Regions from separate parts of the Duffyella gerundensis genome, predicted to be linked through region 3. Evidence: riboswitches for the same ligand, from Rfam matches in the RefSeq annotation. Region 3 holds a riboswitch; each other region holds the start of a gene.
The links. Region 3 has a riboswitch for thiamine pyrophosphate ahead of thiM (hydroxyethylthiazole kinase). Riboswitches for the same ligand answer to the same signal wherever they lie in the genome.
Positions count from the first base shown of each region.

Region 1 (7,690 bases), on a different replicon from region 3:
TGGTGCGAACGGTTACATCCTCAAAACCCGGAATGGCGTAGCCCAGCGTTTTACCGGCGAAGTCGCTCAGCGAATGAATATGGCTGTCCAGCGTGGTCAGGGTGTTTAACGGCTGATTAATCAGCGTGCCAACCCTGATGACCGGCACCGCTTTCTCCACCAGCGTATAGAGCTGCGGCTGATAGCTCAGCGCCAGATCTGCCTGGCCCGCCGCCAACAACAGCGGCACGGCGGCGGAATCCGCTGGCGCAATCATCTCAACATCCAGCCCTTCGCGCGCAAAAGCCCCGCTTTGCCTGGCGGCAAAAATGGCGGCGTGGTTGGGATTAACAAACCAGTCGAGCAAGAGGCGCACGCGTTCTGCGGCACTCACCGACAGCGAACAACCCAACAGCAGAGCAACGGCAAAAAAGCGCATAGTTTTCAAGGTGACATCCTCAGGATTGCCAGAGATATTTACGCCGCAACAGCGTCACAATAGCTGAGAGCAACAGTGTGATCATTAACAGCAGGGTTAGCGCAGCAAAGCTCAACGCCGTTTCCAGCCGCGCATTGGACTGCATCATCAAATAGCCCAATCCTTCGCTGGCGCCGACCCATTCCCCCATTACTACGCCAATCGGCGCGAGTATCATCGCCATGTGCAGCCCGGTAAAAAAACCGGGCAGTGCGGCGGGCCAGTAGAGATGGCGGAAACGGTAAAACCGTGATGGCGACAGGGTTTGCGCCAGCTCCAGCCAGCCCGGCGGCGTACGACACAATCCTTCGAACAGCGACAAGCAAAGTGGAAAAAACAGGATCAGCGCTGCCACCGCGACCTTGGAAGCGATGCCGTAGCCAAGCCACAGCACCAGCAGCGGCGCGAGGGCAAAGATCGGAATCGCCTGGCTGGCGGTAATGAGCGGAAAAAGCAGCCGCCGCAGACGCTGACTGCTGGCCATCGCAATGGCCGCCAGCGTGCCGCTGCCGATGCCCACCAACAGGGCCAGCAGAATTTCAGTCAGCGTATAAAACAGATGATGTGCCAGCAGCGCCCGATGCTGCACCAGCGCGACCAGCACCGCCTGCGGCGCAGGCAGCAGAAACGTCGGAACGCCAGCCGCGCGGGCAGCCTGCCAGGCGCAGCCAATCACCACCAGCAGCCAGAGCAGGCTGTAAAATTTATCTCTCATCGCGGCTTAACCGGCTGAACAGCCTGCCCTGCTGATGCAGCACGCCCGCATCACTGACCTCGCGCGGCGGCGCGGCCTCTGGCGCACCAAAAGGTTCGTAGCGCAGCGGATTGCCGGTGAGCACGCCAATATCATCCGCCATACGGCACGCCTCCAGCGGATCGTGGGTGACCAGCAGTACGGTTTTATCCCTGAGCAGGTTGGCGGTAAGCGTTTGCAGGCTGAGCTTGGTTAGCACATCGAGCGTGGCAAAAGGCTCGTCCATTAACACCACCGGACGCTGTGGATAGAGAGTGCGCGCCAGTGCTACCCGTTGCCGCATGCCGCCCGACAGCGCAGCGGGTTTTGCCTCGGCCAGTCCGCCCAGACCAACCTGTTCCAACAGCTCATCGGCCCGGCCACCGTCTGCTTTTTCTCCGTTGAGACGGGCCGCAAGCATCACGTTTTCTCGTGCGGTAAGCCAGGGATAGAGTAAATCCTGTTGTCCCATCCAGCTGATCCTGCCGGGCAGCGGCAAGCCATCGCTGCTCGTCACGTCACCGGCCGCGGGCAGTAGCAGGCCGGCGATCAATCTCAGCAGCGTGCTTTTACCACTGCCGCTGCGGCCCAGCAGCGCGGTGGTTTTGCCACCGCGCAACGATAACGAGAGCTGCTGACAGACCGGCTGGTTGCCCCAGCTAAACGACAGCGCATTCACCGTAATGGCCGGTGCGGAAACGACTGGATTGCGCATCTCAGTAATTCGCCGCCAGCAGCGCGAGTCGGAAGAGACCACGCTGCTGTAGCTGTTGCGCCGCCTGTCCTGCACGCAAACCGCTGGCGCAGACCAGCACGATGCGCCGATCGGCTGGCGGTTGCCAGCCAGCTATATCCGCAGGTGGGATGCGCTGGGCATGCGCGCTAACGCTGTGCGGTGCTTCGCTGCTGCTGCGCAGATCGACCACACAATCATCGTCGCACAGCAGCTGACGATCGATGAAAGGAAGAAGATTGACAGGCTCTTCTGCGCCATCAAAGCGGAAGCTATTAAAGTGCCAGCGGCTAAAGTCGCATTGGGTCACGCTACCCAGCGGCGAAGGCTGATGCGCCAGCAGCACGCTCAACGCCATCTGCGCCTGAATCGCGCCCAGCGCGGCGACCGCGGGTCCCATCACGCCTGCGGTATTACAGTTTGCCGCCGTGCTCGGCAGCTGAGGAAACAGCGCGCGATAGCCAGGCGCGCCGCCGCAAAAGCCGCCAACATAACCCTGACGGCCCAGCACTGAGGCGCTGATCAGCGGCAGCGCAAGGCGCTGGCAGGCATCCGACAGTAGCCAAGTTGTGGCAAAGTTGTCGGCGGCGTCGATCACCAAATCAACCTGCTCAAGCGCGCGATCTACGCCGCTGGCGGTGAGCATCGCAGTATGCGCCTCAACCCGGCAATCGGGGTTAAGCCGCGCCAGCGCCTGCTGTGCACAGTGAACCTTTAGCGCGCCGATATCCTGCATGCCGAACAGCGTTTGACGATGCAGATTGTGCAGCGCCACCCGATCGCCATCGTAAATATGCAGTGTGCCGACGCCCGCGCCTGCCAGCAGAGGCAGCAGCGTGGCGCTCAGTCCACCGGCGCCGATTACCGCGACACGCGCCTGCGCCAGACGTTGCTGCCCCACGTCGCCGACTTCCGGCAGCATGGTTTGACGTTGATAACGATCCATTTTTCCTCGCTTGTTAACTGAACTCGGCCAGGCCAAAGATCGGCGTGGAGGCCGCGGCCATGTCGCGCTGCTCCATTAATCCTGCGGCGTAAGCCTGTTCTCCGGCGCGAATAGCGGCGGCAAACGCCGCGGCCATCCTTACCGGATCTCGTGCTTTCGCTACCGCGGTATTAAGCAGAATGCCATCAAAGCCCATCTCCATCGCCTGCGCGGCCTGGCTTGGCGCGCCGATGCCCGCATCCACGATCAGTGGAATGCCTTTGAACCACGCGCGCATGGCGCGCAGTCCGTGCGGATTACGCAATCCCTGCCCTGAGCCAATCGGTGCCCCCCAGGGCATCAGCAGCTCACAACCCGCCTCAATCAGCTTGTCGCCGACGATCAGATCCTCAGTGGTATAGGGAAACACCTGAAAGCCCTCGGCACAGAGAATGCGAGCGGCTTCAACCAGCGCAAAAGGATCGGGCTGCAGCGTGTCGGCATGGCCGATTACCTCCAGCTTGATCCAACGCGTGTTAAACAGCTCGCGCGCCATGTGTGCGGTGGTTACCGCTTCTTTCACCGTATGGCAGCCTGCGGTATTGGGCAGCACGCGCTTATTGAGCTGCGTCAGCAGATCGCGGAATGCTGCGCCTTCGCTGCCTTCACGGCGCAGGCTGACGGTGATTATGTCGCTTTCTGCGGCGGTAATGGCCTGCTGGAGCACGTCGGGTGAAGGATAACCGGCGGTGCCGATCAGGAAGCGTGACTGCGGCGTAAAGTCATAGAACATGGTTCAGCCTCCCTGCATCGGCGACAGCACTTCCAGCCGCATGCCGTCGCCAAGTGGCTGCGTTTCATAATGCGTGCGCGGCACAAACTCGCCGTCAATCGCGCTGGCCACGCAGGCGGGATCGAGCTGCTGTTCGTGCAACAGTGCCGCCAGCGTGCTGCTGCGGGTGGTGATGGTGCGCCCATTGAGGATGAGGGTGATCATGAATGCGACTCCTGTTTCAGTTGTTGCATCAGTTTTTCGGCCATGACTGGCGCCAGCAAAAAGCCGTGACGATACATGCCGTTGAGATAGAACCTGCCGTCCTGATAATGAATTTCAGGCACGTTATTGCTGAAGGCGGGACGCAGACCTGTGCCGCTTTCCAGCACGCGCGCTTCGGCCAGCGCTGGGTGAATCGTCCAGGCGGCGCTGAGCAATTCCATCATGGCGCGAGCGCTGATCGGGCTGCTGTCGTGGCTTTCGACCATGGTTGCGCCGAGCATGAAACGGCCCTCGTCACGCGGCACCAGATAACAGGGGAAACGGGGATGTAACAGGCGGATTGGCCGGGTAAATTGCACGTCGCGGCTCTGCAGGATCAACATTTCACCGCGTACGGCACGCAGCGAGAGCAAGGCTTGCGCGGCGTGAATGCCCCGGCAGTCGATGACCTTGCCAACCGGCTGCCCGCGGTGAAAATCTACGCCGCGCTGCGTCAGGGTTTCACGCAGCTGTTGCATCGCCTGCCGCGGATCGAGGTGCGCTTCATCAGCAAAAAACAAGCCGCGGGCAAAACGATTTTCCAGCTGCGGTTCCAGCGTGGCCGGTTCCACCCACTGATGAGCCTGCGTCATATCGGCGAAACGGATAAGCTCCTGGCGATCGCGCGGAGCAGCGAGCACCAACGTGCCATGATGCGTAACGCCGCTGACCCGCTGAGCCCACCAGCCCGCCGCGCGCTGGCCCCATTCGGTCACCTGCGCAGGCGCGCTTTCGCCTTCACACCAGGGCGCCAGCATGCCGCCCGCCCAGTGCGATGCCGCAAGCCGTGTCTCATCGGTAATAATCTCAACCGATTCGCCCTGCTCTGCCAGCAATGTGGCCACGCACAGTCCGGCAACGCCGCTGCCCAGCACTGACCACCGGCTCATTGCGGCTTGTCCAACAAGAAAAATAGGGAAGTAAAAAACAGCGTCACTTTGGCCTCTCAGCGTAACTGAGACCCGTGATACAAGAAGGGGAAAATGCGCGGACGGATGAATACAGCCCTTGCGGCAAGCCGCTGAAAAGCATCAGCGGCCCGTCTTCCTACGCCAGTATCAACTGGGTCAGGTTCTAAGGGTCGCTACGCCGCGAATCGCTCGCTAGTAGCCTCTCAGTCTCTTTGGCGAGACTCCCCTGACGGCTCTATTTGTAGGTTACGCGGCGGGTTGACGTCAAGCCCTGTAGGAAAATTCTGCTGCAATAAAAAAAGCCCTCGCTCAGCGAGGGCTTCCAATGCGCAACGTGTTCAGGCAGAAATCAGTGCCCGATGCTGCTGCCCTGCACCGCAGGTGTTTTGCTTTTCAACAGCGTGGTCAGCGCGCTGATAACAAAAACATAGGCATACAGACCATTCAGGAACCACAACGTTTTTTCCACGCCGATGGAACCGACCATCGGACCGGTCACCACGAAGGTCAGCATGGTGCCTACCGTGCCGCAGGTCAGAATGAAGTTTACCAGGCTCGGTGAAGCGGAACGCACCTGCAAGGTACCTAGCGTGATCAGCGTGGTGTAGATACCACTGGAGATAAAGCCAGCGGCGATCAGCGCATAGTTGGCGACTTCAAAATTGTCCGAGGTGATGGAAAGATAGATCAGCAGGCTGCTCAGCGCAGTCTGCGGGATCAGCACCACAATCGGGCGCAGGTATTTCAGGATCACGCTAAAGCACCACATGCCGACCATATAGGCAGTCCAGAAATGTCCTACGGTGGCACCGGCATCGGCAATCGTCACATTAAAGCGCTCCATCACCGACTGCGGAATCCATGCCATCAGGCCAAGCTGGCCGAGAATATAGGCAAATGCCGCGGTGGAGATCAGGTAAACGCCCGGCCCCCATTTTTCGCCGCGGGTCACGCCGGTAGTCGCTGCTGCTGCCACCGCAGGTTTTTTCACCGCGGCTGCAAAATTAGCCACCAGCGACAGCAGAATAATGACCACGCCCATGGCGATAATGGCCGCATAAATCCACTGCCACGGCTGGTTGCGTACCAGAATATAGCCCGCCAGCATCGGAAACAACGTACCGGCCATGCTGAAGAACGAGTCGGTCAACAACAGTCGCGACGCACGCATACGCCCTTCGTACATATTGGCAATCAGCGAGGTGCCCACCGACATGGTGATGCCGCTGCTGACGCCCAGCAATAGCATGCCAAAAGAGAAACGCGTCAGATCGTGATCGGCAAACAGCAACCAGAGTGCCAGCAGCAGCAGCACGCCCATAAAAATGAACTGTTTCTTCGCGCCGGTCTTTTTGAGCAGGAAAATATTGGCCGTGGTGGCCAGCAGGATACCGCTGTTCAGCCAGGTGAATATCATTCCCATTTCAGCCGCAGGCAGGCCAAAGTATTTTGCCAGGTCACCGAGCACAACGCCCGTCACGATGACGGTTGCCCCGGTAAAGCCATAGCAGAGAAAGCATATAATCAGCACCGGGTTAATTCTTTTAAACATATGCCACCTGTAAGTATTGAGCATGTGATGAACCGCAAAGGTCGGCAATTGACCTGAGTTATTCGCCCTGGTAAGAGAATTTTGGGTTGATGAATATATATCAAAAACAACGTTGTCCCTAATAAGGATGCGTCAACAATGCAACTTCCTGAGCCAGATCGCTTTCTGCTTTTTGTTGCAGCGCGTTGCATTCATAACGTGATCAAAATCCCATTTCTACACGTACGCTGCTGTATAATCACGCGCCCTCAAAATCAAATTTCAGCCAAATACAACGCCGTTGCGCATGGCTAGTCGGGTTGAATATTCTTCCTCGTTTACCGCACTTTTCTCTGGCTACTGATTACTGGGCCAAACCTAACAGAGAGAAGAGATTCGCTATCCCGGCGCCAGGCTCCATTTGTTCACCGCTGCATGATTACTATCCCTCTGCTCAAAGCGAGACCACGTGAGACCCAGGATAGCCTTTGATTAACCCCCTTTCTGGCGGCAGTGCTACCGACAGCGCTTCATATTCTGCTACGGAAATAAACATCAATTTATTTGAAAGACTTGAGCAAGATAATGGCCTTTCAAGCGTCAGGCATCGCGCCTATGATAGTTTCCATCGAGGCACAACAGCCTCAAAATTAAAAAATAACCTTGGGAATTCATCATGAAAAACATCAAAAAAATTGCAGCAGTTATCGTACTTTCTTTCGCATCAGCCAGCACCTTTGCTGCTTCACTGAGTGTTACTGCCCCTACGCTTGACGATGCAGAAGCGAAAATTGCTGCGCAGGCACAGGAAATGGGCGCCAGCTACAAAGTGACCAGCGCCTATTTTCAGAATGGCGTTTACATGACTGCCACGCTGACTAAATAACATCCTCTTTAAAAAAACAGCGTAGCCTCAGGCACGCTGTTTTTTTATTACCTGCCTCCTCTGCTTCCCGTGTCTTCTGCTTTAGCGCTCCATGCTTCCTTTCTCCCGTCGCGGGCGATAATCTGAAATCCCGATCTCTCCTGCTTTGCAGTCGATACGACAGATGATAATGATTTGTATTGTGTTAATATCAAAACCCCGTTTTAAAATGATGTAAACAATGACGAACCTGCAGATCTTATGGTCGCCATTCCGCAGCGCAAACACGATCGCTGGCAGCAGTCACAGAGGCTGATTATGGAACGAATCGTATATGTTGTTGATGATGATAACGCGGTCAGAAAATCGATCGTCAGGTTGCTTCAGTCGGAAGGTTATAGCGCAATGGATTTTGCATCGGCCACGGCATTTATGTCGCATACGTTTTGCGACGCGCCAGGCTGCCTCATTCTCGATATGAATATGCCGGTTGCTGATG
Region 1 is NZ_LN907828.1:397,086-404,775, reverse strand. Features, by position in the region: gene EM595_RS19065 (ABC transporter substrate-binding protein) at 1-418, opposite strand, end outside; gene EM595_RS19060 (ABC transporter permease) at 438-1,172, opposite strand; gene EM595_RS19055 (ABC transporter ATP-binding protein) at 1,162-1,905, opposite strand; gene EM595_RS19050 (HesA/MoeB/ThiF family protein) at 1,907-2,869, opposite strand; gene EM595_RS19045 (thiazole synthase) at 2,883-3,641, opposite strand; gene thiS (sulfur carrier protein ThiS) at 3,645-3,845, opposite strand; gene EM595_RS19035 (FAD-dependent oxidoreductase) at 3,842-4,774, opposite strand; TPP riboswitch at 4,912-5,033, opposite strand; gene tsgA (MFS transporter TsgA) at 5,145-6,347, opposite strand; gene EM595_RS21210 (hypothetical protein) at 6,815-7,006, shown strand; gene EM595_RS19025 (YdgH/BhsA/McbA family protein) at 7,003-7,212, shown strand; gene EM595_RS19020 (response regulator transcription factor) at 7,510-7,690, shown strand, end outside.
Region 1: it holds a riboswitch for thiamine pyrophosphate, as region 3 does, so the genes downstream of both, EM595_RS19035 (FAD-dependent oxidoreductase) here and thiM (hydroxyethylthiazole kinase) in region 3, are expected to answer to the same signal.

Region 2 (7,690 bases), 940 kb from region 3:
TGCAGTCGGATCTGGTTGAGCTGTGCTTGGCGGGCTGCGAAGGCACGCTGGATCAGCAGGATTCACAATGGGATCCGCGTCCGGCATTGGGCATCGTGCTGGCCGCAGGCGGCTATCCCGGCGATTATCAGACCGGTCTGCAGATTCATGGCCTGCCTCTGGAACAGCCAGACGACCGCAAAGTGTTTCATGCCGGCACCAAAATGCAGGGCGATGTGGTGGTTACCAATGGCGGGCGCGTCTTGTGCGTCACGGCGTTAGGTGACGATGTTGCCGATGCGCAGCAGCGTGCTCGCGAACTGGTGAAAGACATTTCATGGACCGGCAGCTTCAGCCGCAGCGATATCGGCTGGCGCGCAATCGATCGTAAGTAGCTTGTATTCGGCAGGGGCACACGGTGTCCCTGCTGTTAAAAGGTTGCCTCTCGCGGTTGCCACTGGCAATCATCGGCCTGCCCCTGCAACAACAATTCATTGCCATCTGGTCCTTCCAGCCACGCTAGCATCGTCGCCTGTTTGTCACGCATCCACATCTGGCTGATACGCTGGCGCGTTGCGGCATCGAAGTCCGGCGTTAAAATAGTCCCTTCACAGCTTTGTACACGGCCATCGCCCAGCCAGTGTCCCTGATGCAACATAATCCGGCCTGCCAGCAGTGCGTCACTGATATCGCGCATCCGACCAGCATCGAACTGATAGAGCGCCACCGTTTCGTCACTGACCGCTTGCCGCTGCCCCGCTAGCTGGCGCTGCATAAAGCTCAGCTTACCCTCGGCGTTAAAGCGCAACGTCACATCATCCGGCTGATCGCCTTTTACCTGGCGCGCAATGCTCATCAGCTTTCCGTCCACCCAGTTGTAATGCGTCACGTCTGCCGTTCCACCGCTAAATGGGGTAAAGACAGTCATCATGTGTACGCTGTCACGATCGCTGTTTTTGCGCCAGATGCGGACAACACCGCGATCGGCAAGATAGCCGCTGGCCGTAAAATCGGGAAGAGAAGAGTGAGAGCTGCAGCCAACAAGCAGAACGCTCAATATGAGGGTGAGGATTTTCATAGGGTCCCGCGGACGAGAGCGATGCTGGATATAAGGAATCAGGTTTATCAGGAGGAGAAAACAAAAGGGCTTTTAAGCCCCTCTGTTTAAACCTTTTACTACTACAAAACTTACTTAACAGCGTCTTTCAGTGCTTTACCAGATACGAACGCTGGTACGTTTGCAGCAGCAATTTTGATTTCATTGCCAGTCTGCGGGTTGCGGCCAGTACGCTCAGCACGATGGTTAACCTTAAAAGTACCAAAACCAACCAGTTGTACAGCATCACCATCTTTAAGAGACTCAGTAATCGCTGCCAAAGTGGATTCCAGAGCTGCTTTAGCCTGGGCTTTTGACAGATCCGCTTTGTCTGCAATTACATCGATCAGTTGAGTCTTGTTCATAAGTTATCCTTACAGTGTATTTATCGCTTGCTAAGCATCAAGTGCGAGGGAAAAGCCAACGGCTGGCACTCTTCAGCCTGCGCGCACCGATAGCCACATTTTTCAGCCCCCCAAATGTAGACCAGACGGGGGGCGAATGTGAAGCCTTTAGGCGCGACAAATCAGGCCTGGAGTCACGTTTTATCGCCTTACTGCTGAATTTTTATACCGATGTTGCTGAATCCGTCTTCCCGCAGGTCTGAACGTAATCCTTTTATCAATTCCACGTCGCGTTCTTCACAGGCGGCAAGCAGGCGAAATATCTCCCATTGCGCGTCCCATTCGTCGATGACGCCTTGATTATCTTTTAACTCATCATCGGACATTTCCTGTCCGGATTGGGTCATTTCCAGCATCGCCACGGTAGTGATTGAGGTCTCGCTGACTTCGATCGCCCGATCCAGCGTGTCGCCACTCAGCAGCGCATGCACCGTTTCACTCAGAGCAACACAGGCATCGATAGCGGGATAAACGCCATACACATCGAAATCATCGCCGTTGGGGATCGCCTCTTCGAATTTCTCCAGCTGGCTGTCGAAATTGATTTTGGCATCTTTTACCGTCAATGACTCCCACACCAGATCGAGCAGACGACGATAAAGCTGAGCATCGGCAAAACCGGTCTGCTGATGAAACGCCCAGTAGTTGGGATACATACGTTCACACAAACAGGCCATAAACGTCATATGCTGCCAGCTTTCTAACTTCTCCAGCCGCAGATGAATTGGGTTACGTAACATGGGGCAATCTCTTGGTGATTTTTCTGCCGGCAGTGTACAGCAAAAGCGGCATTAAGGCTGCTGTTGCCAGCGAACAAAGGCCGGTCGACGTGACGCCACCGCATCTGCCCAGCGCGTCGGTTCGGGCAGGCGATATCCGCCCATGCAGCGTTCAACCCACTCCAGCGCGGTATCGGTGCTAACGCGATGGCCGGTCGAGACAAACAGTGGATTGCAGCGCTTTTTGCTGCGCCATACCCAGGCCAGCTGCTCACCTTTGTCCATCAGCGGCTGGCGAGCGCCAGGCTCTTCCGACAGGTCAGCAAACTTACCGCATAACCGACGCTTCGCCACGCCAATGGTCGGGACATCCACCATCAGACCAAAATGGCTGGCAACCCCGAGTCGACGCGGATGGGAAATGCCATGGCCATCTACAAACAGCAGATCCGGATGCTGATCGAGCTGCTGCCATGCTGCCAGTAAGGCCGGATATTCGCGGAACGAGAGGAAGCCAGGAATGTAGGGCATCGTTGTGGCTACGCGCGCCACCGTGTGCGCCACCAGCTTCATTGAGGGATACTCCAGCAGCACCAGCGCGGCGCGCGTCACGTCGCCTCCCTCTTCAAAACCAACGTCGGCACCGCCGATTAAACGGGGTGGCATAACCTCAAAGTCATCATGCCGCACAACCTGCGCAGCACGTTCAATTTGTTCGGCGCGTAAAGCCTGTATATCCACGGTTACTCCTGATGATATTTTCGCGACAGCTTATGCACTGCCTCGACAAAAACGCCGGCATGTTCTGGTGGTACATCCTGATGAATACCATGGCCCAGGTTAAAGACATGCCCGTTGCCGTTGCCAAATCCCTGCAAAATAGTTTCCACTTCCTGCTCAATCCGTGCAGGCGGTGCATAAAGCATAGAAGGATCCATATTGCCCTGCAGCGCAACCTTGTCGCCTACGCGGCGGCGCGCATCAGCAATATCCATCGTCCAGTCCAGCCCCAGCGCATCACAGCCGGTGGCTGCCATCGCTTCCAGCCATTGATTACCACCTTTGGTGAACAGCGTGACGGGCACACGGCGCCCCTCATTTTCGCGTTGCAGACCATCGACAATTTTGTGCATGTAATGCAGTGAGAACTCAAGGTAGTCACGGCCGGTGAGCACGCCGCCCCAGGTATCGAAAATCATCACCGACTGGGCGCCAGCGCGGATCTGCGCGTTGAGGTAAAGGGTGACGCTGTCAGCCAGCTTGTCGAGCATCGCGTGCAGCGTGGTCGGCTCGGCATACATCATTTTCTTGAGTTTGGTAAACGCCTTGCTGCTCCCGCCTTCCACCATATAGGTAGCCAACGTCCACGGGCTGCCGGAAAAGCCAATCAGCGGCACCTCGCCCTGCAGATTTTTGCGAATGGTGCGCACGGCATTCATGACGTAGCCCAGTTCCTGTTCAGGATCGGGAATCGGCAGTTTATCAACGTCGGCACGACAGGTAATCGGAGAGGAGAAACGCGGGCCTTCACCTGCCTCAAAATAGAGCCCTAATCCCATGGCATCCGGAATCGTCAGGATATCGGAGAACAGAATCGCGGCGTCCAGCGGATAACGCCGCAGCGGCTGCAGCGTCACCTCACAGGCGAGTTCGGCATTTTTACACAGCGACATAAAATCGCCTGCGATGGCGCGCGTCGCTTTATACTCCGGCAAATAGCGGCCTGCCTGGCGCATCATCCAGACCGGCGTGACGTCTACAGGCTGGCGCAACAAGGCGCGCAGATAACGATCGTTCTTCAATTCACTCATGGCTAAAATCTCTTAAAAACAGGCGCGCAGTGTAGCATTCATTCTGCTTCTGCGCGGCACAGGGCAACGGTATCTTCAATGAGCCGACGCGCGACGGTGCCTGCTGGCGGCAACAACGGCAGCTGGTCATAACGGAACCAGTCGGCATCCAGTAACTCTTTTTTATCGGGCTGCAGATCGCCGCTGTCGTAGTCCGCCATAAAGGCCACCATCAATGACTGCGGGAAAGGCCAGGGTTGTGACGTGACATAACGTACGTTTTTCACCTTCACGTTGCTCTCTTCCATCACTTCGCGCGCCACCGTCTGCTCCAGGGTCTCCCCGACTTCGACAAATCCGGCAAGCACGGTATAAATATTGCTGCGATGGCGGGCGTGATGCGCCAGCAGAATGCGATCGCCGCGGCGGATCGCCACGATAATGCAGGGCGCAATCTGCGGATAGTAGCGCTGGCGGCAATGCGGACAGAGTGCCGCAAACTCGCGGGTGCTGAGATTCATTTCATGACCGCAGTAACCACACCAGCGATGTGAGCGATAAAACTCCGCCAGCTGCACTCCGCGCCCGGCCAGCTGGAACAGTCCCACATCCAGATCGATTAGCTGCCTGACCGACATCATGTGCTCGTCGCGGTTTTCACGAATTAGCCACACCGTTTCGCCCTGCCATTCGCCTACTGGCATCGCCTGTGCGCCGACCAGAGCAAATTTTTCCGCCGATCCGTACGGTAATTCGCCATCAGGTAACCAAAGTTTGTTTTCATGGCTGACAATCCACCAGCCTGCGTCTACGCTTGAGATCTCATGTTGCATAAATAATGGTTATCCTTCGCTTTTACTGGCACTCTGAAGAAGTTGCAGGACCAAATGCATTGAAACTATAACTCACACGGAGTCAATTATGCTCAACCAGTTAAATCTCCTGACAGAGCGCGTAGGTGGAAGTAACGAACTGGTAGATTTTTGGCTGAATGCTCGCCGCCAGCTCCTCGTTACGTATTACCAAACGGTAGGGATCAAGCCTGGCAAATCGCCGCTGACCGTACTGGATGAAAAAGCGCTGGATAATTTTTGCCAAAATTTAGTCGATTATCTGTCGACCGGCCATTTCAGCGTATATGAGCGCATTATTGATGACGTTGAAGGCACCAGCCCTCTTAACGCCGCCGCGCAAATCTACCCGGCGCTGCAGCTGAATACTGAACGTCTGATGGCGATTTACGATACGCATCTTGAAAATGCCATCGATGATGATAACTACATCGCTTTCCAACAGGCACTGTCTGAAGTTGGCGAAATCCTCGAAGCTCGTTTTACGCTGGAAGATACGCTGATTCAGTTAGCGTCTGAGACCAATCTTGTTCATGCGCCTGTGGCTAACGACGAAGTTATCGCGCGCCCGGCATAAGGTTGATCTTGTAGTTTGAAAATGGCCTCATTATGCTAATGGGGCTTTTTTGTACCACGCAACTGTGGTTGCGCCGTGATGGCTGAGCATCGCCATTGCTTCTTCTTGTCGGAGTGCCTTAGGGCTGAGACCGTTTATTCGGGATCCGCGGAACCTGATCAGGTTAGAACCTGCGAAGGGAACAAGAGTAAATCTACTCAGAACGGCATTGTGCCGTCTGTACAGACATCGTCTGTTACTCCTTCCGAACTCCGGACAAGCAAATTCCTCATCTGAAATGGAACCTTGCTATGTCTGTTACACCATCCAATCGCCGTGAACAACGCGCGCATGCTCAGCAGTTTATTGACTCCCTGCAGGGCACCGCTTTTCCTAATTCTCGCCGCATCTGGCTGATCGGTAGCCAACCCGATATTCGCGTACCTTTGCGCGAAATTCAGGTCAGTCCTACCTTAATCAGCGGCGACAGCGCGACGCCGCGCTATGAAGCCAACGAAGCCATTCCTGTTTACGATACTGCCGGGCCCTATGGCGATCCACTGGCGGAGATTGATGTGCGCCGCGGTCTGCCGCGCATACGTGACGGTTGGATAGCTCAACGTGACGACAGTGAAACCATTAGTCAGCTCAGCTCGGGTTACACGCAGCAACGTCTGGCCGATGAAGGGCTCGATCATCTGCGCTTTGAGCATCTGCCGCAGCCACGCAGAGCCAAAGCAGGCAAGTGTGTTACCCAGCTTCACTATGCGCGCCAGGGCACCATCACCCCGGAAATGGAGTTTATCGCCCTGCGCGAAAACATGGGCCGCGAACGTATTCGCGGTGATGTGCTGCGCCAGCAGCATGCAGGCAACGCCTTTGGTGCCGAATTGCCGGAAAATATTACCGCCGAATTTGTACGTCAGGAAGTTGCCGCCGGCCGGGCGATTATTCCGGCCAACATTAACCATCCGGAATCAGAGCCGATGATCATTGGCCGTAATTTTCTGGTGAAAATCAACGCCAACATCGGTAACTCTGCGGTGACCTCTTCCATTGAAGAGGAGGTGGAGAAGCTGGTCTGGTCAACGCGCTGGGGGGCCGATACGGTGATGGATCTCTCCACCGGCCGTTATATTCATGAAACGCGCGAATGGATTTTACGCAACAGCCCGGTGCCGATCGGTACCGTGCCGATTTATCAGGCGCTGGAAAAAGTGCATGGCATAGCGGAAAACCTTAACTGGGCGATTTTTCGCGATACGCTACTGGAACAGGCTGAACAAGGCGTCGACTATTTCACTATTCACGCTGGCGTGCTGCTGCGCTATGTGCCGATGACCGCAAAACGGCTTACCGGTATCGTTTCACGTGGCGGCTCAATTATGGCGAAATGGTGCCTGTCTCATCATCAGGAAAGTTTTCTTTATCAACATTTTCGCGACATCTGTGAAATCTGTGCCGCGTACGATATCTCGCTTTCGCTCGGCGACGGGCTGCGCCCCGGCTCGATTCAGGATGCCAATGATGAAGCGCAGTTTGCCGAGTTGCGGACGTTGGGCGAGCTAACCCGTATCGCCTGGGAATATGATGTGCAGGTGATGATTGAAGGCCCGGGACATATTCCAATGCACATGATCCGTCGTAATATGACCGAGCAGCTGGAACATTGCCACGAGGCCCCCTTTTATACGCTGGGCCCGCTGACCACGGATATTGCGCCCGGCTATGATCACTTCACCTCAGGCATTGGCGCGGCGATGATTGGCTGGTTCGGCTGCGCGATGCTCTGCTACGTGACGCCAAAAGAGCACCTCGGCCTGCCCAACAAAGAAGATGTGAAACAGGGTTTGATTACTTACAAGATCGCCGCGCACGCTGCCGATCTGGCTAAAGGGCATCCCGGCGCGCAGATCCGCGACAATGCGATGTCGAAGGCACGCTTTGAATTCCGTTGGGAAGATCAGTTCAATCTTGCGCTTGATCCGCATACCGCGCGTGCTTATCACGATGAAACGCTGCCGCAGGAATCGAACAAAGTCGCGCACTTCTGTTCTATGTGCGGCCCCAAATTCTGCTCAATGAAAATTACGCAGGAAGTGCGTGACTATGCGGCGAAACAGGCAGCCGCCCAGCCGATTGATGTTGGCATAATGCCGCGCGGTGATGACATTCACCCGCCAGTGGGCGCGATTAACGAGGAGAAACTGTGATGCTACCCTTCCCTGCTACCGCGCCGCGCCTCGGCCTCTATCCGGTTGTGGATAGCGTTGAGTGGATCGAGCGCCTGCTTTC
Region 2 is NZ_LN907827.1:3,503,973-3,511,662, forward strand. Features, by position in the region: gene purD (phosphoribosylamine--glycine ligase) at 1-374, shown strand, start outside; gene EM595_RS16015 (DUF1481 domain-containing protein) at 410-1,057, opposite strand; gene hupA (nucleoid-associated protein HU-alpha) at 1,168-1,440, opposite strand; gene EM595_RS16025 (YjaG family protein) at 1,629-2,219, opposite strand; gene nfi (deoxyribonuclease V) at 2,271-2,939, opposite strand; gene hemE (uroporphyrinogen decarboxylase) at 2,942-4,009, opposite strand; gene nudC (NAD(+) diphosphatase) at 4,048-4,821, opposite strand; gene EM595_RS16045 (Rsd/AlgQ family anti-sigma factor) at 4,910-5,416, shown strand; TPP riboswitch at 5,516-5,614, shown strand; gene thiC (phosphomethylpyrimidine synthase ThiC) at 5,707-7,608, shown strand; gene thiE (thiamine phosphate synthase) at 7,608-7,690, shown strand, end outside.
Region 2: it holds a riboswitch for thiamine pyrophosphate, as region 3 does, so the genes downstream of both, thiC (phosphomethylpyrimidine synthase ThiC) here and thiM (hydroxyethylthiazole kinase) in region 3, are expected to answer to the same signal.

Region 3 (7,690 bases):
GCAATCATCTGCTCTGGCGTGATGCCGAGCTGCTGTGATTTCAGCATGATCGGCGTGCCGTGGGCGTCGTCAGCACAGATGAAGTAAACCTGATTGCCGCGCATTCGCTGGTAACGAACCCAAATATCTGCCTGGATATGCTCGAGCATGTGGCCGAGATGGATTGAGCCATTAGCGTACGGCAGGGCGCACGTTACCATTATTTTTTTCGCGACTTGAGTCATAGTTTACGTTGCTTTCTTGTGGTTAAAAAAACGGTCTTAGATGTTACCTGAAAGGCCGTCCCGGCGTAAACAGAGGGTTTGCCAGCGCTTCATTCGGCCAGGCTTCTGATATGATTAGCTGAATGGCGTCATCAGGCTAACAAGAAAACAGAGGAGCAGGGATGAACACTGAATCCCCCCATCATTCACCGGAAACGCTGCGCGCCATGGTTGCCGGCGTTCTCGCCCGTTTTGAACACCCTACGCTGCAGCGCAATTTGATCGTGCTGAAAGCGCTGCACCACGTAGCGTTGCTGGATAACCGGCTGCATGTCGAATTGCTGATGCCGTTTGTCTGGAACGGCGCGTTTGACCAGCTGAAAGAGCAGGTCAGCGCCGATTTGCTGCGCATCACCGGCGCGGGAGCGATCGACTGGCGTCTGCGTCACGATATCGCCACGCTGAAGCGGGTCAAAGATCAGCCTGGCGCTAACGGTGTAAAAAACATTATCGCCGTCAGCTCCGGCAAAGGCGGCGTGGGCAAATCCACGACGGCGGTGAACATGGCGCTGGCGCTGGCCGCCGAAGGCGCGCGCGTGGGCCTGCTGGATGCTGATATCTACGGCCCATCGGTGCCGAGCATGTTGGGCACCGACGATCAGCGTCCTTCTTCGCCCGACGGGAAACACATGGCGCCGATCATGGCGCACGGCCTGGCCACTAACTCCATCGGTTATCTGGTCACCGACGATAACGCCATGGTGTGGCGCGGGCCCATGGCCAGCAAGGCGCTGATGCAGCTGCTGAACGAAACGCTGTGGCCGGAACTCGATTATCTGGTGCTGGATATGCCGCCAGGCACCGGCGATATCCAGCTGACGCTGGCGCAGAACGTGCCGGTCACCGGCGCGGTGATCATCACTACGCCGCAGGATATTGCGCTGCTCGACGCGCGCAAGGGCATTGTGATGTTTGAGAAGGTCAATGTGCCGGTGCTGGGCGTGGTGGAAAACATGAGCATGCATATTTGCAGCAACTGCGGCCATCATGAGGCGATATTTGGCAGCGGCGGCGCAGAGAAGCTGGCCGAACAGTACCATACGCGCCTGCTCAGCCAGCTGCCGCTGCACATCCAGCTGCGCGAAGATCTGGATGCCGGTGAACCCACAGTGATCCGCGATCCGCACGGGGAATTTACCGCCCGCTATCGTCAGCTGGCCGGTGCGGTGGCCGCGCAGCTTTACTGGCAGGGTGAGGTGATTCCGGGCGATATCGCCTTCCGCGCCCTATAAGATTTGCGCCCGGCTTACGGGCGCAGTTTATAGTGCATCAGAACGTACTCGCCTTGTTCGCTCTCGCCCTGCGCAATCACCTGCCAGCCGTGCCGCTGATAAAATGCCTGTGCCGGTTTGTTGGCTAACAGGCATTTTAGCGCACCGGTTGAGGTGAATCGTGCCTGCACCGCCTTTAACAACGCGCTGCCGACGCCGCTGCCCTGATGTTGTGGATCGACAAACAGGCTGTGCAGAAAGTTGTCATTTTCCAGCAGCGCGGCAAAGCCAACGCGATGTCCCTCCTGTTCTACGACCAACACCGTTTCACCCAGTACGGTGCTGTCAAAATCCTCCAGTTGCCAGCGGCTGCTATCCAGCCAGTGCCAGTTCGCCTTGCGCGATGCCAGAAACAGCGTGCGTAAAAAAGGGCGGTCAGCTTCACAAAAAGGTCTAATTTGCACGTTATGCTCCAAAACATTGACAGGCCACAAGCCTGGCAGTTAAAAGGCCTGTGATAAAATCGAATGGAAAGCGGCAACCTGCCCGGGCCATTTTCGACTCGCTCTGAGCCAGCGCCATGCGCCGTCCACATAGCTTGTTAGCTTTTGTTTATCGAATTGATATGGGCTGCTTATTAGCATCGAACAGGGTTTTTCTGTAACGTGCATCACATCTTTTAACGGAGGACGTCAGATGTCTATTATCAATACCAAAATTAAGCCATTCAAAAACACCGCGTTTAAAAATGGCGAGTTCATCGAAGTCACCGAAAAAAATGTCGAGGGTAAATGGAGCGTGTTCTTCTTCTACCCGGCTGACTTTACCTTTGTTTGCCCAACCGAACTGGGCGACGTTGCCGACCATTACGCTGAGTTCCAGAAACTGGGCGTGGATATCTACTCTGTTTCTACCGACACCCACTTTACCCATAAAGCATGGCACGGTAGCTCAGACACCATCGGCAAAATCGAATACGCAATGATCGGCGATCCAACCGCGCAGCTGTCTCGTAACTTTGAAATCCTGCGTGAAGCGGAAGGCCTTGCTGACCGTGGTACCTTCATCGTTGACCCGGAAGGCATCATCCAGGCGATCGAAATCACCGCTGAAGGCATTGGCCGTGACGCCTCTGACCTGCTGCGTAAAGTGAAAGCGGCACAGTACGTTGCTTCACACCCAGGCGAAGTTTGCCCGGCCAAATGGAAAGAGGGCGAAGCCACTCTGTCTCCATCGTTGGATCTGGTTGGCAAAATCTAACTCGCCTCACGGCTTTAAACGTTATACGTCACTCAGGCAGTCACTGGCTGCCTGACAGGTGAACCGTATCTCTCTCATCGGGTGCTTTTTAGCACCCGATGTATTTACCAGACCAGGAACTCACTATGCTCGACAATAATCTGAAAACCCAACTCAAAGCCTATCTTGAGAAATTATCGAAACCTGTTGAGTTGATCGCTACGCTGGATGACGGTGCAAAATCGGCTGAAATCAGGGATCTGCTGGTAGATATCGCCGGACTGTCAGACAAAGTCTCTTTCCGCGAAGAGAACGATAAGCCAGTACGTAAGCCTTCATTTTTAATTACCAACCCAGGCAAAGAGACCGGGCCGCGTTTCGCCGGTTCGCCAATGGGTCATGAATTTACCTCACTGGTTTTGGCGCTGCTGCAAACCGGTGGGCATCCTTCGAAAGAAGCGCAGGAGCTGTTGGATCAGGTTGCCGCGCTGGAAGGCGATTTCCACTTCGAAACCTATTATTCGCTCTCCTGCCATAACTGCCCGGACGTGGTGCAGGCGCTGAACCTGATGGCGGTGATCAACCCGCGTATCTCGCACACGGCGATCGATGGCGGCGTGTTCCAGAATGAGATTCAGGAACGCAATATCATGGGCGTGCCAGCCGTGTTCCTGAACGGCAAAGAGTTTGGTCAGGGCCGCCTGAGCCTGGCTGAAATCGTCAGCAAGGTCGACACCAACGCCGACAAGCGTGCGGCGGAAGCGCTGAACCAGCGTGAAGCCTATGAAGTGCTGATTGTCGGCAGTGGCCCGGCGGGTGCAGCGGCGGCGATTTACTCGGCGCGTAAAGGTATTCGTACCGGCCTGATGGGCGAGCGTTTTGGTGGCCAGGTGCTGGACACCGTGGATATCGAAAACTACATCTCGGTACAGAAAACCGAAGGCGCGAAACTGGCCGGTGCACTGCGTGCGCACGTTGATGATTATGAAGTCGACGTTATTGATGCACAAAGCGCCATCAAGCTGATTCCTGCAGCGGCCGAAGGCGGACTGCATGCGGTTGAAACGGCGACCGGCGCGGTGTTGAAAACGCGCAGCCTGATTATCGCCACCGGCGCCCGCTGGCGTAACATGAACGTGCCTGGCGAGAACGAGTATCGCACCAAAGGCGTAACTTATTGCCCACACTGCGATGGCCCGCTGTTCAAAGGTAAGCGCGTGGCGGTAATTGGCGGCGGTAACTCCGGCGTGGAAGCGGCTATCGATCTGGCCGGTATCGTTGAACATGTGACGCTGCTGGAGTTTGCCGGTGAAATGCGCGCCGATCAGGTGCTGCAGAACAAACTGCGCAGCCTGCATAACGTCGACGTGATCCTCAACGCGCAGACCACTGAAGTGAAAGGCGACGGCAGCAAAGTCACCGGCCTGCAGTATGTCGATCGTGTGACGCAGCAGAGCCATCAGCTGCCACTGGCAGGTATCTTCGTGCAGATTGGCCTGCTGCCCAACACCAACTGGCTGGAAGGCACGGTTGAGCGCACCAAAATGGGCGAAATCATCATTGATGCCCGTTGCGAAACCAGCGTAAAAGGCGTGTTTGCTGCCGGTGACTGCACCACGGTACCGTACAAGCAGATCATTATTGCCAGCGGCGAAGGGGCTAAAGCCTCGCTCAGTGCCTTTGATCATCTGATCCGTACCAAACCCGCGCAGTAACCGTTACGCATCATCACTAAAACCCGGGCCTGTCCCGGGTTTTTTGCGTTTGCACATGGCCGAATACTCCCGCTTGCTTAAGCGCTGCCACTTCCTTATGCTCATGGCGTAACACTGACTCGGGGTGCCCTTTTTTATAAAGGCTGAGAAATACCCGTATTACCTGACCTGGATAATGCCAGCGTAGGGAAGTCAAATGCCTGACCGCATTCGCCTTCTTAGACGCCGGTTGGGAGCTTTATGACCAATCAACCGCAACACCTCTCCGGCGCGTTTGTCGCCACCACGCTTACCCACTTTCAACAGCGCGCACCGCTGGTGCACTGCATGACCAACGATGTCGTACAGGCGTTTACCGCCAATGTGCTGCTGGCCTTAAATGCTTCGCCCGCCATGGTGATTGATACCGAAGAGGCCGCTATTTTTAGCCCGCTGGCCGATGCGCTGCTGATCAACGTGGGCACCTTAACGCGCGATCGTATCCCTGCCATGCGTGCAGCCATTGCGGCGGCGCGCGCGGCGAATGTGCCCTGGACGCTGGATCCGGTGGCCGTCGGTACACTGCCTTTACGCACCGGATTTTGCCGTGAACTGCTGGATCAGCAGCCAGCGGCTATTCGGGGCAACGCCTCTGAAATCCTCGTACTGGCGGGCATTGATGCGCAAGGGCGTGGCGTCGACAGCCTGCACCACTCGCATCTGGCGATAACGGCGGCAAAACAGCTGGCCAGCCGCAGTGGCGCCATTGTCGCCGTCACCGGCGAAACGGATTATGTCACCGATGGCGAGCGCCTGATCGCCGTGTCGGGTGGCGATTTGCTGCTGACGCGCGTGGTGGGCACCGGCTGTGCGCTGTCGGCGATGGTTGCCGCATTTTGCGCGCTGTCTGGCGATCGGCTGATGCTGGTGGCTACCGCCTGTCAGCTAATGGCACGCGCGGGCGAGCAGGCTGCTGCTTCAGGCGCTGGCGGGCCGGGCAGCTTTCAGCAGGCGTTACTGGATGCGCTGTGGCAGCAGGGCGCGGAGGTGCAGCCATGAAGCGGATTAATGCGTTGACCATCGCCGGAACCGATCCCAGCGGCGGCGCGGGCATTCAGGCCGATTTGAAAGCGTTCTCTGCCCTTGGTGCTTACGGCACCAGCGTGATCACCGCGCTGGTGGCGCAGAATACGCAGGGCGTGCAGGCGCTTTATCGTATCGATCCCGCTTTTGTCGGCGCCCAGCTCGACTCGGTGCTCAGCGACGTGCGCATCGACAGCGCCAAAATCGGCATGCTGGGCGAGCAGGCGGTGATTGAGGTGGTGGCAGATAAACTGGCGCAGGCCGCGCTGCCGTGGGTGGTGCTTGATACCGTAATGGTGGCGAAAAGCGGCGATGCGCTGCTGGCGCCGCAGGCGGTGGCCAGCCTGCGTGAGCGCCTGCTGCCTCAGGTATCGTTGATCACGCCGAATCTGCCGGAAGCGGCGGTGCTGCTTGATTGTGATCCGGCACTCAATGAGGCAGAGATGCGTGAGCAGGGGCGCGCGCTGCTGGCGCTGGGCTGTCAGGCGGTGCTGATGAAGGGCGGCCATCTGCACGAAGCGGAAAGCCCGGACTGGCTGTTTACTTCTGATGGCGAACAGCGCTTCAGCACGCCGCGGGTGAATACGCGGCATACGCACGGCACCGGCTGTTCGCTGTCAGCGGCGCTGGCCGCGTTGCGCCCGCGCTATGCCACCTGGGCCGAAACGGTTGAGGCGGCAAAAACCTGGTTACAAGGCGCACTGGAGCAGGCGGATACGCTGGAGGTGGGGAAAGGTATGGGTCCGGTGCACCATTTTCATCGCTGGTGGTAAAAAAAACGGGAGCAGACTGGCTCCCGTTGATTAGTGTTGCTCAAACCACTCGCTGTTTTGTTCGGAGATAGGCGTGATGGAAAAGATCATTTCCTGCAAATGGCGACGCATCGCCAGCTCGGCGGCATCGGCGTCCTGCGCCGCAACTGCCGCGTAGATTTCCCGATGCTGTTCAATCAGGCTTTCCGGCGGCGACACCTTGCTCAGCGTCAGGAAACGCACGCGATCCATGGTGGCTTTGATGTTTTCCACCGTTTCCCAGGCGAGCGCGCAATCGATGCTTTCGGCAATCAGACGGTGAAAGGCGTCATCCAGTGCTAAAAATCCCTGAATGTCGTTGCGCTGGGCGGCCAGCGCCTGCAGGTCAAGATTTTGCTGCAGCGCCAGCAGCGCCACCGGCGTGGCTTCCAGCGCGGCGCGGCGCACCACGGCTATTTCCACCGCTTCGCGAATGAAACGGCCATCGGCCACCCGACGGGCAGAGATTTTACGCACAAAGGTGCCACGCTGTGGCAGGACCTGCACCAGGCCCGCTTCCGCCAGCTTGATAAAGGCTTCCCGCACCGGCTGACGTGAGACATCAAACCGCGCGGAGACCTCTTTTTCCGACAGTAGCGAACCGGGAGGAATAATGCAGGTGACAATCTCCTGACGCAGATAGCGATAGATCTGCTGATTGACCGGCTCAGAAGCCGTAATGGTATAGGCAATCGACATGCGCAACATCCCTATAGTGGCTGGCGGCAACAGAGCCTGCTTTGATAAAAAAAGGGTGCCCAAACGGGCACCGCTAGTCTAAACAGCCCTTATCGCCAGCGCCAGCGCTTTCCGTTTCAGCCGTTTGCCACCGCCTGCGCCACCGTGGCCCGCGCGCCCTGACGCAGTAGCTGCTGATAACAATCATTTACCTGCGCGACAAAATCGGCGTTGTGCGGCAAATCCTCACCAAATACTGATTCGATGCCCAGCAGCGCTGCGACCCGCGCTTCGCCTTCTGCACTGGCCGCCACGCGCTCTGCCAGTTCACTCTTCATGGCATCACGCACCTCAATGGCGTTGCCCTGTTCGTCAACGGCACCGACATAGCGAATCCACGCTGCCACGCCGAGCGCCAGCAGCGGATACGCGCTGCCTTGCGTGATGTGCCAGCGAATGCTGTCCAGCCAGCGCTGCGGCAGCTTCTGCGTGCCGTCGGTGGCAATCTGTCCGGTGCGGTGTTTAATGGCGCGATTTTCATAACGCGCCAGCAGCGAATCCGCGTAGGCCACCAGATCGACATTCGGCGTGCGCAGCGTCGGTGCCTGTTCATCCAGCATCAGCTTACGCGCCGCCAGGCGGAAATCGCCGTCCGCCATGCAGTCGCTGATGTGTTCATAACCGGCAAGGTAGCCGAGGTAGGCGAGAAATGAGTGGCTGCCGTTGAGCAT
Region 3 is NZ_LN907827.1:2,559,658-2,567,347, reverse strand. Features, by position in the region: gene metG (methionine--tRNA ligase) at 1-224, opposite strand, end outside; gene apbC (iron-sulfur cluster carrier protein ApbC) at 386-1,495, shown strand; gene EM595_RS11915 (GNAT family N-acetyltransferase) at 1,510-1,938, opposite strand; gene ahpC (alkyl hydroperoxide reductase subunit C) at 2,171-2,734, shown strand; gene ahpF (alkyl hydroperoxide reductase subunit F) at 2,860-4,428, shown strand; TPP riboswitch at 4,539-4,635, shown strand; gene thiM (hydroxyethylthiazole kinase) at 4,669-5,466, shown strand; gene thiD (bifunctional hydroxymethylpyrimidine kinase/phosphomethylpyrimidine kinase) at 5,463-6,263, shown strand; gene EM595_RS11890 (GntR family transcriptional regulator) at 6,294-6,980, opposite strand; gene EM595_RS11885 (mannitol dehydrogenase family protein) at 7,097-7,690, opposite strand, start outside.